3 regions of the Halomonas sp. NYA30 genome follow, and region 2 is predicted to be linked to each of the others. Evidence: riboswitches for the same ligand, from Rfam matches in the RefSeq annotation. Region 2 holds a riboswitch; each other region holds the start of a gene.
The links. Region 2 has a riboswitch for thiamine pyrophosphate ahead of ACWI0H_RS15180 (SLC5/6 family protein). Riboswitches for the same ligand answer to the same signal wherever they lie in the genome.

Region 1 (3,211 bases), 1.5 Mb from region 2:
CCCGCCGCCGACCGCGATGCGCTACTGGCGCGGCTTTATACAGCACTGGAACCCGGCGGCGTGCTGATTCTCTCGGAGAAAACCGTCGACGCCGACGAGCGCGACAACGCTTGGCGGGTAGAACGCTACCACGATTTCAAGCGTGCTAATGGCTATAGCGACCTGGAAATAAGCCAAAAGCGCACCGCCCTTGAAAATGTACTGGTACCGGATACCCTCGACGCCCTCCATGGCCGCTTGAAGCAGGCTGGCTTTCCACGCTCGATGACCTGGTTCCAGTACCTTAACTTTGCCTCGCTAATTGCGTTTAAGGAGGGTTAAAGGTGGCGCCGTTACCCGACGATCATCGTGCGATTTATCAGGCGTTTTTGGATCAAGCAACCCTGGATGCTTCGCTAACACCCTGGCTTGCAAAGCTACCTGAGCAGTTAGCCCACGGGTTAGATCGTAACCGCCATGGCGACCTCTCCGCCTGGGAAAAGGCTGTTGCTAAACTGCCAGCGCTGCCCTCTGACAGGCACGTGGACTTCAACAGCGATACGGTCACCGTCGACCTTGCCCTGAGTGACAGCCAGCAGCGTCAGTGCTTTAACCTGCTAAGAAAGCTCGCCCCCTGGCGTAAAGGCCCTTTTCAACTGGGTGGCATTCATATTGATACCGAATGGCGCTCGGACTGGAAGTGGCAGAGAGTGGCTCCCCACTTGGCGCCGCTAAAATACCGTAAGGTACTCGACGTGGGCGGTGGCAGCGGTTACCACGCCTGGCGGATGGCAGGGGCTGGGGCTGCGTTTGTGCTGGTGATCGACCCTTCGCCGCGCTTCTACTGGCAGTTTCAGGCGGTACGCCACTTCGTCGGCGATGCCGATGGCGGTAGAACGCAGTTCTTACCCGTGGGTATAGAAGACGTGCCGGAGAACCTGAGCTTTTTCGATACGGTATTTTCCATGGGCGTGCTCTACCATCGCCCTGCCCCGTTGGAACATCTGCAGCAGTTAAAAGCCGCGTTAGTTCCGGGCGGCGAGCTGGTGCTGGAGACCCTGGTAGTCGAAGGCGACGAGCAGACCGTATTTGTGCCCGGCGAACGTTACGCCGCCATGCCCAACGTCTACTTCCTGCCCTCTTCCCAAGCGCTCTGCCACTGGCTGGAGCGCTGCGGCTTTACCAACGTCCGCGTGGTGGATGAAGCCGCTACCACCTTAGACGAGCAGCGCTCAACCGAGTGGATGACCTACCAATCGTTGGCTGATTTTCTCGACCCCAACGACCGCACCCGCACCATCGAAGGCTACCCCGCCCCACGGCGGGCGGTGATTTTGGCGAATAAGCCGGGCTGATTAGTCGTTAGCCAAGTGTGCGAAGAGGGTGTCAAAACCGTCCCGGCGTCCGCCAAGCCGCCGCATTGAACCGCCCCCTAAATATTGACTTATACTAAAACTCATTGTAACAATAACTTTTCCGAGGGGTGCCTGTTATTCAGGCTGAGATGGCGTTATCCAAACCCTTTGAACCTGATCCGGCTTATACCGGCGTAGGAACGGACATAAACCATATATGAATCTGTTTTGACACCTACGCCTGTATTATCCGAATCTCAATGCAGGAGTGCATCGTGTCGCAAGTTAACTCAACGCCCGCTAACGCATCTACGCTCAGTAGTACCTCTCCTTTTAACACGTCTGATAAAAACCGCCTGAACTCCGCACTTGCCAAGCCACGCTTGGCAGCAATCGCCGTAACTCTGCGTAATAATGAAGTGCTCCTCGTCCAACGTAGTAAAGAACCTCAACGGGGCACTTGGGGCTTCCCCGGAGGATCAGTGGAACCGGGAGAAAGCCTACATTGTGCAGCAAAGCGCGAATTAATGGAGGAAACCGGTATCACAGCATTGGTAGGACCGTTAATTGATGTAGTAGAAGTGATCGGATATGACCCTGAGGGAAATCACCACCACTTCGCCTTGGTTGCCCTCCTATGTCACTACGTTGATGGCGAGCTACAGCCTGGTGATGATGCTGCGGACTGCCGCTGGGCGAAAGTTATAAACGGAAAACTCAACTTCAATGAAGCCTTAGCTGATCACGTCGCAGATACTGTCGTGAAAGCCTTTAATTTGCACAGTTTGGTCATCAAAGAAAAATCAAACGCGACTCACGGCTCCAACTCAGCTTTTTAAACTACTCGCCATCACTCGTATCAGCAAAATACGCCTCTTTGTCCACCGGAAGAGATGGATATAATGATGCACAAACATTATACGAATTTCACCAGCCTCTACAGAGATACACTGCATAAAATCTGCTTTGAATATGAATATGTTAACTCACCTAGAGGAAATAAAGAGCGAGAACTCATTGGCGTCAATATCCGACTCGACAATCCTCTTGATCGTTTTTGCCTAAGCAAAATACGCAAACAAAATATTGTTTTTAATTATGCAGAAGCGTTATGGTATTTATCAGGTAAAAACGACTTAGCATTTATTTCCTGGTACGCCCCTTCAATGCAACGCTATAGCCCAGATGGTATAAGCCTACCTGGTACTGGTTACGGAGCTCGTCTTAAAAACTTTGGTGCAGACACGCTCGATCAAATCGAACGAGTGATTGATATCCTTAAAAATGACGATCCCGACAGTAAGCGCGCTGTCCTGCAAATATTCAGTGCGGAAGAGGATCTTTATCGACGCAATATCGACGTTTCATGTACCTTGGGTCTTCAGTTGCTACTCCGCGAAGAAAAGCTACACATGGTCAGCTATATGCGTGCAAACGATGCCTACGTTGGCATGCTGAACGATATTTTCTCTTTTACTTTCTTGCAAGAGTATATTGCTACCCGCATAGGCTGCAAAATCGGTCACTACACACATCAAGTTGGTTCTATTCACGTCTATGAAAGCACACATGAGCGTGCGCTTGAACTTTTGAATAGTAATGAAACTATACCCCAATCAGACACAATACCTTTAATGCCAATTGGCACCTCTCCGACTACCATACGCATACTATTGGAATATGAATCAGAGATCCGTAGCGGCTTGTTGACTTTTAATGATATGGCTAATCTTAATCTCACGACGTATTGGCGAGATGTGCTGATGTTGTTCTGGATCTATCGCCAAATCAAGATAGGGAGTGCGCTGCCTCAAAAGGCGTTAGAGATAATTAACCCCTACTATCAACCGTTTCTTATTAATCGCTGGGGATAGTAC
Region 2 (3,211 bases):
ACCAGCGTAGAGGCGACTATCGCGCCGACAAACGGCCCCAGCGTAGGAATACTGCCTGGAAAACTGGCAGCTACCACTCCCGCGATGAGACTGCCCTGACCGAACCACCCTGGAATAATGGCACCCAGCAATCCTGCAACGCCTCCCGCAACAGCCGAAAAAGGGGTCATGCGCTGCCACAGACCTAGCAGCACAGGCACCACAATGGCAGCACACAGTAAGTCAGCAATCAGGAATAGCCGCAGTACCGACAGCCCCTGCAAAGCAACCACTACCACCGGTATCATCAATGCAATCGTGACCCAGCGGGCAGCGGCGATGGAAACACCCCGCTGTTCGCTGCGCGACACCACCAGGGAAGCGATACCATTTTGTAACGTATCCACACTGGAGGCCACCAAGGTGACTGCCAGCACTAAGGCAGGTAGCGTCAGCCAAGCTGGGGCCTTCGTTAGCAGGGCGAAAAACGGCATCGGCGGCTCGCCAAGGGGAACCCCACTCATTGTCGCCAGCATGCCCAAACCACCAATTAGCATCACGACGACGACGGTCATACCGCCGCCTAGCCAAGCGCCACGGCCCAGGCTTTGATCATCCCTCGCCGCCCAAACGCGCTGCCAATACCCTTGATGGAAAAGGTTCGCTGCGGTGACGGCGATGACCAGCGTTAACGCAACGCTTAGCGCGCTGGTAACGGGGATGGAAGGCAGCGTTGCCTCGCTAGGCATTGTGGGTAGGCGCCATAACGTAACGCTACCCACCGCCAACAGAAGCGCTAGCAACAGCCATGCCTGCCATCGGTCTGTGGCAAGGCTGGCACGCAACCCGCCAACCGCGGTATACACCAGGGTGGTGAGGGCAACGCCAATAATCACCAGCGCGGGCGGCACATCTGACAATAGCGCGGTGATTGCCCCAATGGCGGTGAGCTCCGCTGCTAGAAAGCAAGCCATATAGCCCACCGAAACCAACGTTACCCAGCGCCGCACGCCTGGGCCATAGCACGCCTCTGCAAACTCGGCGATACTGCGCCCTTCCGGCAACGCACGGCGAATTTTTGGCCCGTAGAGTCCTAATACAATAAACGGCAGTGCCGACCCGAGCGCATAACCTGCTAATGCGAGGGGGCCAACAAAGGCGCCAATTTCAGGCGGGGCAAAGAGTATCCACGCCCCCATGCCGGAGGCAAGAAAGGAGAGGCCCAAGGTTGAAGCCGTTTGTGAGTTGCGGGCCGTCACATAGTCATCAACGGGACCATCCGCCCAGCGAGCCCGTAGGCCTAAAAAAGCAAAGCAGCACAGCGCCGCGCCAAGCACGGCTGACGTCAGATATAGCATGTCGCACTTCCTCCGCCGGTACGAACCGGATCAGGTTCCAGGGTCTGCGCAGCGCGCATTCTCAGCCCTTGCAAGCAGGGCTCCCCTGGCGACAGTGAATGAAGACGGTATCGTCAACCAAAAACGCGCCTTAGTAAAGTTTCGCGTCTTGGTAAGATTTAAGGTGTGTTGACAGCCTCAGCGCGGGGCACTCGCCCCATCAGATAGAACTCCTCATTGGGCGGCGTACCCGCCAGGGTGACCAGTCGATTCGACAAACCAAAAAATGCCGCAATGGCGCCTATATCCCAGCAGTCCTCTTGGCTAAAACCTTCTTCCCGCAGGCGTGTGCACCACTCATCAGTCATTTCACCGACATCAATGGCACAGTGCATGGCAAAGTCGAGCATGGCGCGGTGGCGCTCACTAATCGGCGCCACACGATGGTTGATGGCGACCTGATCCGCAAGCAGCGGGTCTTTGCTATAGATGCGCACCAGTGCCCCATGCGCCACCACGCAATACAAGCAGCGATTCCGCGCACTTGTAGCGACCACAATCATCTCTTTCTCGGCTTTAGTGAGCGAGTCAGATTCACGCTCCATGAGCGCATCGTGGTAGGCAAAGAAAGCACGAAATTCAGCAGGACGATGGGCCAACATTAAAAATACATTAGGCACAAACCCTGCCTTTTCCTGGACGGCCAAAATAGCGTGGCGAATATCGTCGGGCAGATCATCTAACGTTTCTGGTACATTAAAACGGCTTAATGAAGCAGACATAATCACCTCTTTATTGTTAAGTTTAACCATCTCATAAAAACGGCTTAGCCTTTACGTAACAAAACGCTAACTTAAGTGACTTTTAATTAGCGGCCCTGCTCGCCATACTGACGTAACGACCTGCAATAGCTGGCATAAACGAACCGCGCGCCTAACGCTTAATAATCAGTTCGTTCAAAGGGACACTGACATGAGCCATAACGAAGCAAAAGAACACATCTCCGGTCGTCTAAACGAACTGTTTGCTGACCCCTACCAAGCGTTTGAAAATGATACGGATGAACGCCAGCTACATATTCGGATCATGCTACATATGTTACTTGCCCGCCCAATGACGCGGGGCCAAATGACCTTGAGAGTCATTCATGGCTGGGAAAATGGTGGGTTTGAGCCCGACGACCTGCAGCATGTCGACTACACCCTCAGTGACGTTTCAGACTTCAAACGAGCAGTGCAGGATTTTGAAGACGCCTCCAAGCACAACACGCCTTTACCTGCTGACCAAACCGCCATTCTTGCTGCCCCGCTAGCCGATGCGATTGCAGAGGCGAAAGCCGAGGGCCAAGACCTCACCAACGGCATTCGTCATACCCCAGCGCGCTGGCCAGCGTTTGAGGGCGGCTTGGCACTCTATACGCTGTTTAAAATGTACCACCGCCTGATTTATGGCGAAGATGACACCTACCGCTGCTCGCAATGCATGACGCCGCTTGGTTTGCGCGAAATACATGAGTTTCACCTCGAAGAAGGTGAGTTCGCGCTGCTGGTGCCGCCTGCCCAGGACTTCATGAACGAACACTCCCTGCTGGTGCTGCATGAAAGCCAACTTGGCCCCATTGAACAACTGTTGGAAGAAAGCTTGCCGTTGTTTGATAACTTTTAAATCACGATATGTCGTTTCATCGGCTTGGCTTTGGCCTCGCCTGCTATCAATTGACCCCGCTTAATGCGGGGCCAGCAACAGGCATTTAATAGCGCTTCATTTAGCCAAGCGAAATCGTACTATTAATGCCACTAGAAACATTCTCTGGTTCAAACCAACGCGCTGTGACGGTTTTGGTTTGCGTCCAGAAGGCAATCGCCTGTTTGCCGTTAGGCCCTAAATCTCCCAGC
Region 3 (3,211 bases), 1.6 Mb from region 2:
GCTGGAGTCGGGCAGGCTGCCGATACGGATCGCCACGTCATAACCCTCTTCAAGTAGATCAACGCGACGGTCATTAAGGTCCAGGCGCACGTCAAGCGCCGGGTGGGTAAGCATAAACTGGGTGACGAGTGGCGTTAAGTAGCGGGTACCAAAACTCATGGGCCCATTTACGCGTAAACGGCCGCGCACATCGCTGGTACCTTGGCCAACTTCAGCAGCGGCTTCATCGAGCGCTTGCAGCACACCCTGGGCGCGCATTAAATAGCGCTCTCCTGCTTCCGTGAGATGCAGGCGACGCGTAGTGCGCTGTATCAGTCGCGCCCCGAGTGCCTTCTCCAGTGCCATGACCTGACGGGAGACGCGAGTGCGGGAAATATCCAGCGCTTCTGCGGCGCGGGTATAGCTACCCAGCTCGGCTACCCGCACGAAAGCGACGATATGCTCTAACTGATTCATGACGACGAGGCGGCTTGGAAAACCTGAAAAGCGCGCGCTGCCTGGTAAGGGTCGGGCTGACCACAAATAGCCGATATCACCGCTAAACCGTTCGCTCCCGCTCGCTGTACGCTAATCGCATGATCCGCTTTCAGCCCGCCAATGGCCACGCTGGGCAGTGGGCACGCCTTGACCAGCGCCGCTAAACCACCAAAGCCGATGGGCTGGGCGTGATCCTGTTTGCTCTCGGTGGCAAACACCGGGCCAATCCCCACATAATCAAGTAGCTCAAACGGCGTGGCTTGCAGCTGGGCGATAGTATTGATCGACAGGCCGATAATCGCCTGCTCACCTAGCAAACGCCGCGCTTCCTGAACGGCGGCGTCGCTCTGGCCGACATGCAGGCCATCGGCCTGGCTTTCTAGCGCCACCTGCAAGCGGTCGTTAATGATCAGCGGCACGCCTGTGCCCGAGAGAAGCGCTTTTAACCGTTTGGCTTGGGCAGTCATTTGCTCATCGCTGGCATGCTTATCACGCAACTGTACGATGGTGACACCGCCTCTTACCGCTGCCTCAACCGTTTGTTCCAAGCCATGGTCTCGGCAGAGCGCGGCATCGGTGACCAAATAGAGCGATAGATCAAGCGGCATGAATTGCCTCCAGCTGGGCATGAGTAGTGAGGTCGTCAGGGGTGAGTTGATACAGCGCATCCAGCAGTGCCACTTGAAAGCTACCAGGCCCCTGGGCGTTGCCGCCCGCACGTTCACCCGCGACGGCAAAGCAGCCCAGCGCGGCGGCCGTTGCGCCCAGTGGGGCGTCGCGGTTGGCAGCCACAAAGCCTGCCACTAGCGCGCTCAGCCCACAGCCAAGGGTTGTTACGCGGGGCATCAAAGGGTGGCCACCGTGAATACGGTAGTGCTGTGCGCCATCCGTTACCCAGTCGCTTTCGCCGGTCATCGCGACAATACAGCGGTGTTTTTGCGCTAACGCTATCGCTGCGTCCACGGCTTGGTCGGTGGCGGCGGTGGAGTCCACGCCGCGGCCTTGGTTGGCTAAGCCGTTAAGGGTCAGAATTTCAGACGCATTGCCCCGAATCACGCTGGGTTTCGCGGCCATCAGTTTTGCGCACAGCGTTTGGCGATAGCGCGTGGCGCCGACGGCGACGGGATCTAATACCCAGGGAATGGCATGCTGACCGGCAGTCGCTGTGGCGGTCAGCATAGCGTCAGCCCAGTGGGCAGAGATCGTGCCGATATTAATCGAAAGTCCCGCGGAAATAGCCGTGAACTCAGCCACCTCTTCAGGGGCATGCAGCATGGCGGGGGATGCGCCGGTGGCCAGTAACAGGTTGGCCGTGCTGTTCATGGCCACGTAGTTGGTCATGCAGTGAACCAGCGGTGTCACTGTGCGCAGCGTCTCAAGGTAATCGCCAAGCGGGCGTAGGGTCATAGCATCCTCCCGGCAGGGAGGTGGTAAGCGTTACCACGACTCCCTACGCCGGTGTTATCCGGTTCAGGTTCAAAGGGTGCTTCTCAGCCCTGCCGTCATGGAGGGCGCCCCTGTCGATGGAATACTATCCTTGCCTGAAGTAGCCCTGTAAAGCCCCGGATGCGGACGATGGCAATCTAACGAAACGAAATACGTGTGCCGTAGGTAAGCATTTCATCAGGCGTTATCGCTTTACCTTCTACCCCAATCATCTCATCACCGCACTGGTCGGCGAAGGTTAGCACGCCGTGGGTCAAGCCAAGTTGGCCTAAGGTATCGCGGATTTCACCCGTGCCGAGAAAAGTACTGACGTGCCCTTTGTTATCACTGAGGTCAGACACGCCGTTAGCGTGATGAAAGCGCACTCTGTAAATCCCATCCATCGACTCCACTTCAACAATGGGCGAAAAGCCGTTGTGAAGCGCATTGGAAAGTTGCTTGAGGGTTAAGTGATCACCCAGCGTCATATCAATCGCAGTCATAAAAACCTCCTGAAGGACGCCCTCAATCAGGGGCATCGATCATGTGGCGGGAACTTCTTTTGTAAATCTTATGGATAATAAGTGTAGGGTTTTTGTTTAGGATTGCTAGTGCGCTTACCGGTGCCCCGATACGACACTGCCTACGTGCTTGTAAGGGCTAGCATTCTGGCAATAAAGCCCCCATGGTAAGCGGTATGTGAGGCTCAATAGAGTCAATGAACAGTATTAGCGACAGGAGAGCGTGATGAGTTTTCAAGGTGAGCAGCATCCTGGTGTCGTCGATACACCGCCTCAAACCCAAGGATTCCGTTTAAACCACACCATGCTGCGGGTCAAAGACCCCGAGCGGGCGCTGGCGTTCTACTCAAAAGTGTTTGGCATGCAGGTACTGCGGCGGCTGGATTTCGAGGAGATGCAGTTCTCGCTCTACTTTTTAGCCAACGTGGAGCCGAGCGACAGCGTGCCGGAAGAGACTGACGCGCGTACCGTATGGACGTTTAGCCAGAAGGGGCTGTTGGAATTGACCCACAACTGGGGGACTGAAAACCAGGAAGATTTCGCCTATCACGATGGCAATGCCGAGCCCCAGGGCTTTGGGCACATCTGCTTTAACGTGCCGGATTTGGCAGCGGCACAGGCATGGTTTGACGAGCACGACGTCACCTTCGTAAAACGCGCTGATCAGGGCAAAATGAAGGATGTTATCTTCGTTAAGGACCCGGATGGCTACTGGATCGAAGTAATTCAGGCAGACCTGATGGCGGGTAAAAGCGACGCATGAGGCACGCCAATGGCTGAACTACTGT

Region 1: it holds a riboswitch for thiamine pyrophosphate, as region 2 does, so the genes downstream of both, ACWI0H_RS07765 (NUDIX hydrolase) here and ACWI0H_RS15180 (SLC5/6 family protein) in region 2, are expected to answer to the same signal.
Region 3: it holds a riboswitch for thiamine pyrophosphate, as region 2 does, so the genes downstream of both, thiM (hydroxyethylthiazole kinase) here and ACWI0H_RS15180 (SLC5/6 family protein) in region 2, are expected to answer to the same signal.

Annotation. Positions count from the first base shown of each region.
Region 1 covers NZ_OZ334477.1:1,705,327-1,708,537, reverse strand. Annotated here, with positions in the region: gene cmoA (carboxy-S-adenosyl-L-methionine synthase CmoA) at 1-321, shown strand, start outside; gene cmoB (tRNA 5-methoxyuridine(34)/uridine 5-oxyacetic acid(34) synthase CmoB) at 324-1,334, shown strand; TPP riboswitch at 1,449-1,552, shown strand; gene ACWI0H_RS07765 (NUDIX hydrolase) at 1,610-2,173, shown strand; gene ACWI0H_RS07760 (thymidylate synthase) at 2,237-3,208, shown strand.
Region 2 covers NZ_OZ334477.1:3,244,797-3,248,007, forward strand. Annotated here, with positions in the region: gene ACWI0H_RS15180 (SLC5/6 family protein) at 1-1,337, opposite strand, end outside; TPP riboswitch at 1,327-1,434, opposite strand; gene ACWI0H_RS15185 (peroxidase-related enzyme) at 1,496-2,098, opposite strand; gene ACWI0H_RS15190 (hypothetical protein) at 2,289-2,981, shown strand; gene ACWI0H_RS15195 (CoA-acylating methylmalonate-semialdehyde dehydrogenase) at 3,082-3,211, opposite strand, start outside.
Region 3 covers NZ_OZ334477.1:224,450-227,660, forward strand. Annotated here, with positions in the region: gene ACWI0H_RS01095 (LysR family transcriptional regulator) at 1-456, opposite strand, end outside; gene thiE (thiamine phosphate synthase) at 453-1,085, opposite strand; gene thiM (hydroxyethylthiazole kinase) at 1,075-1,884, opposite strand; TPP riboswitch at 1,908-2,006, opposite strand; gene ACWI0H_RS01110 (hypothetical protein) at 2,061-2,405, opposite strand; gene gloA (lactoylglutathione lyase) at 2,650-3,186, shown strand; gene ACWI0H_RS01120 (DUF6164 family protein) at 3,196-3,211, shown strand, end outside.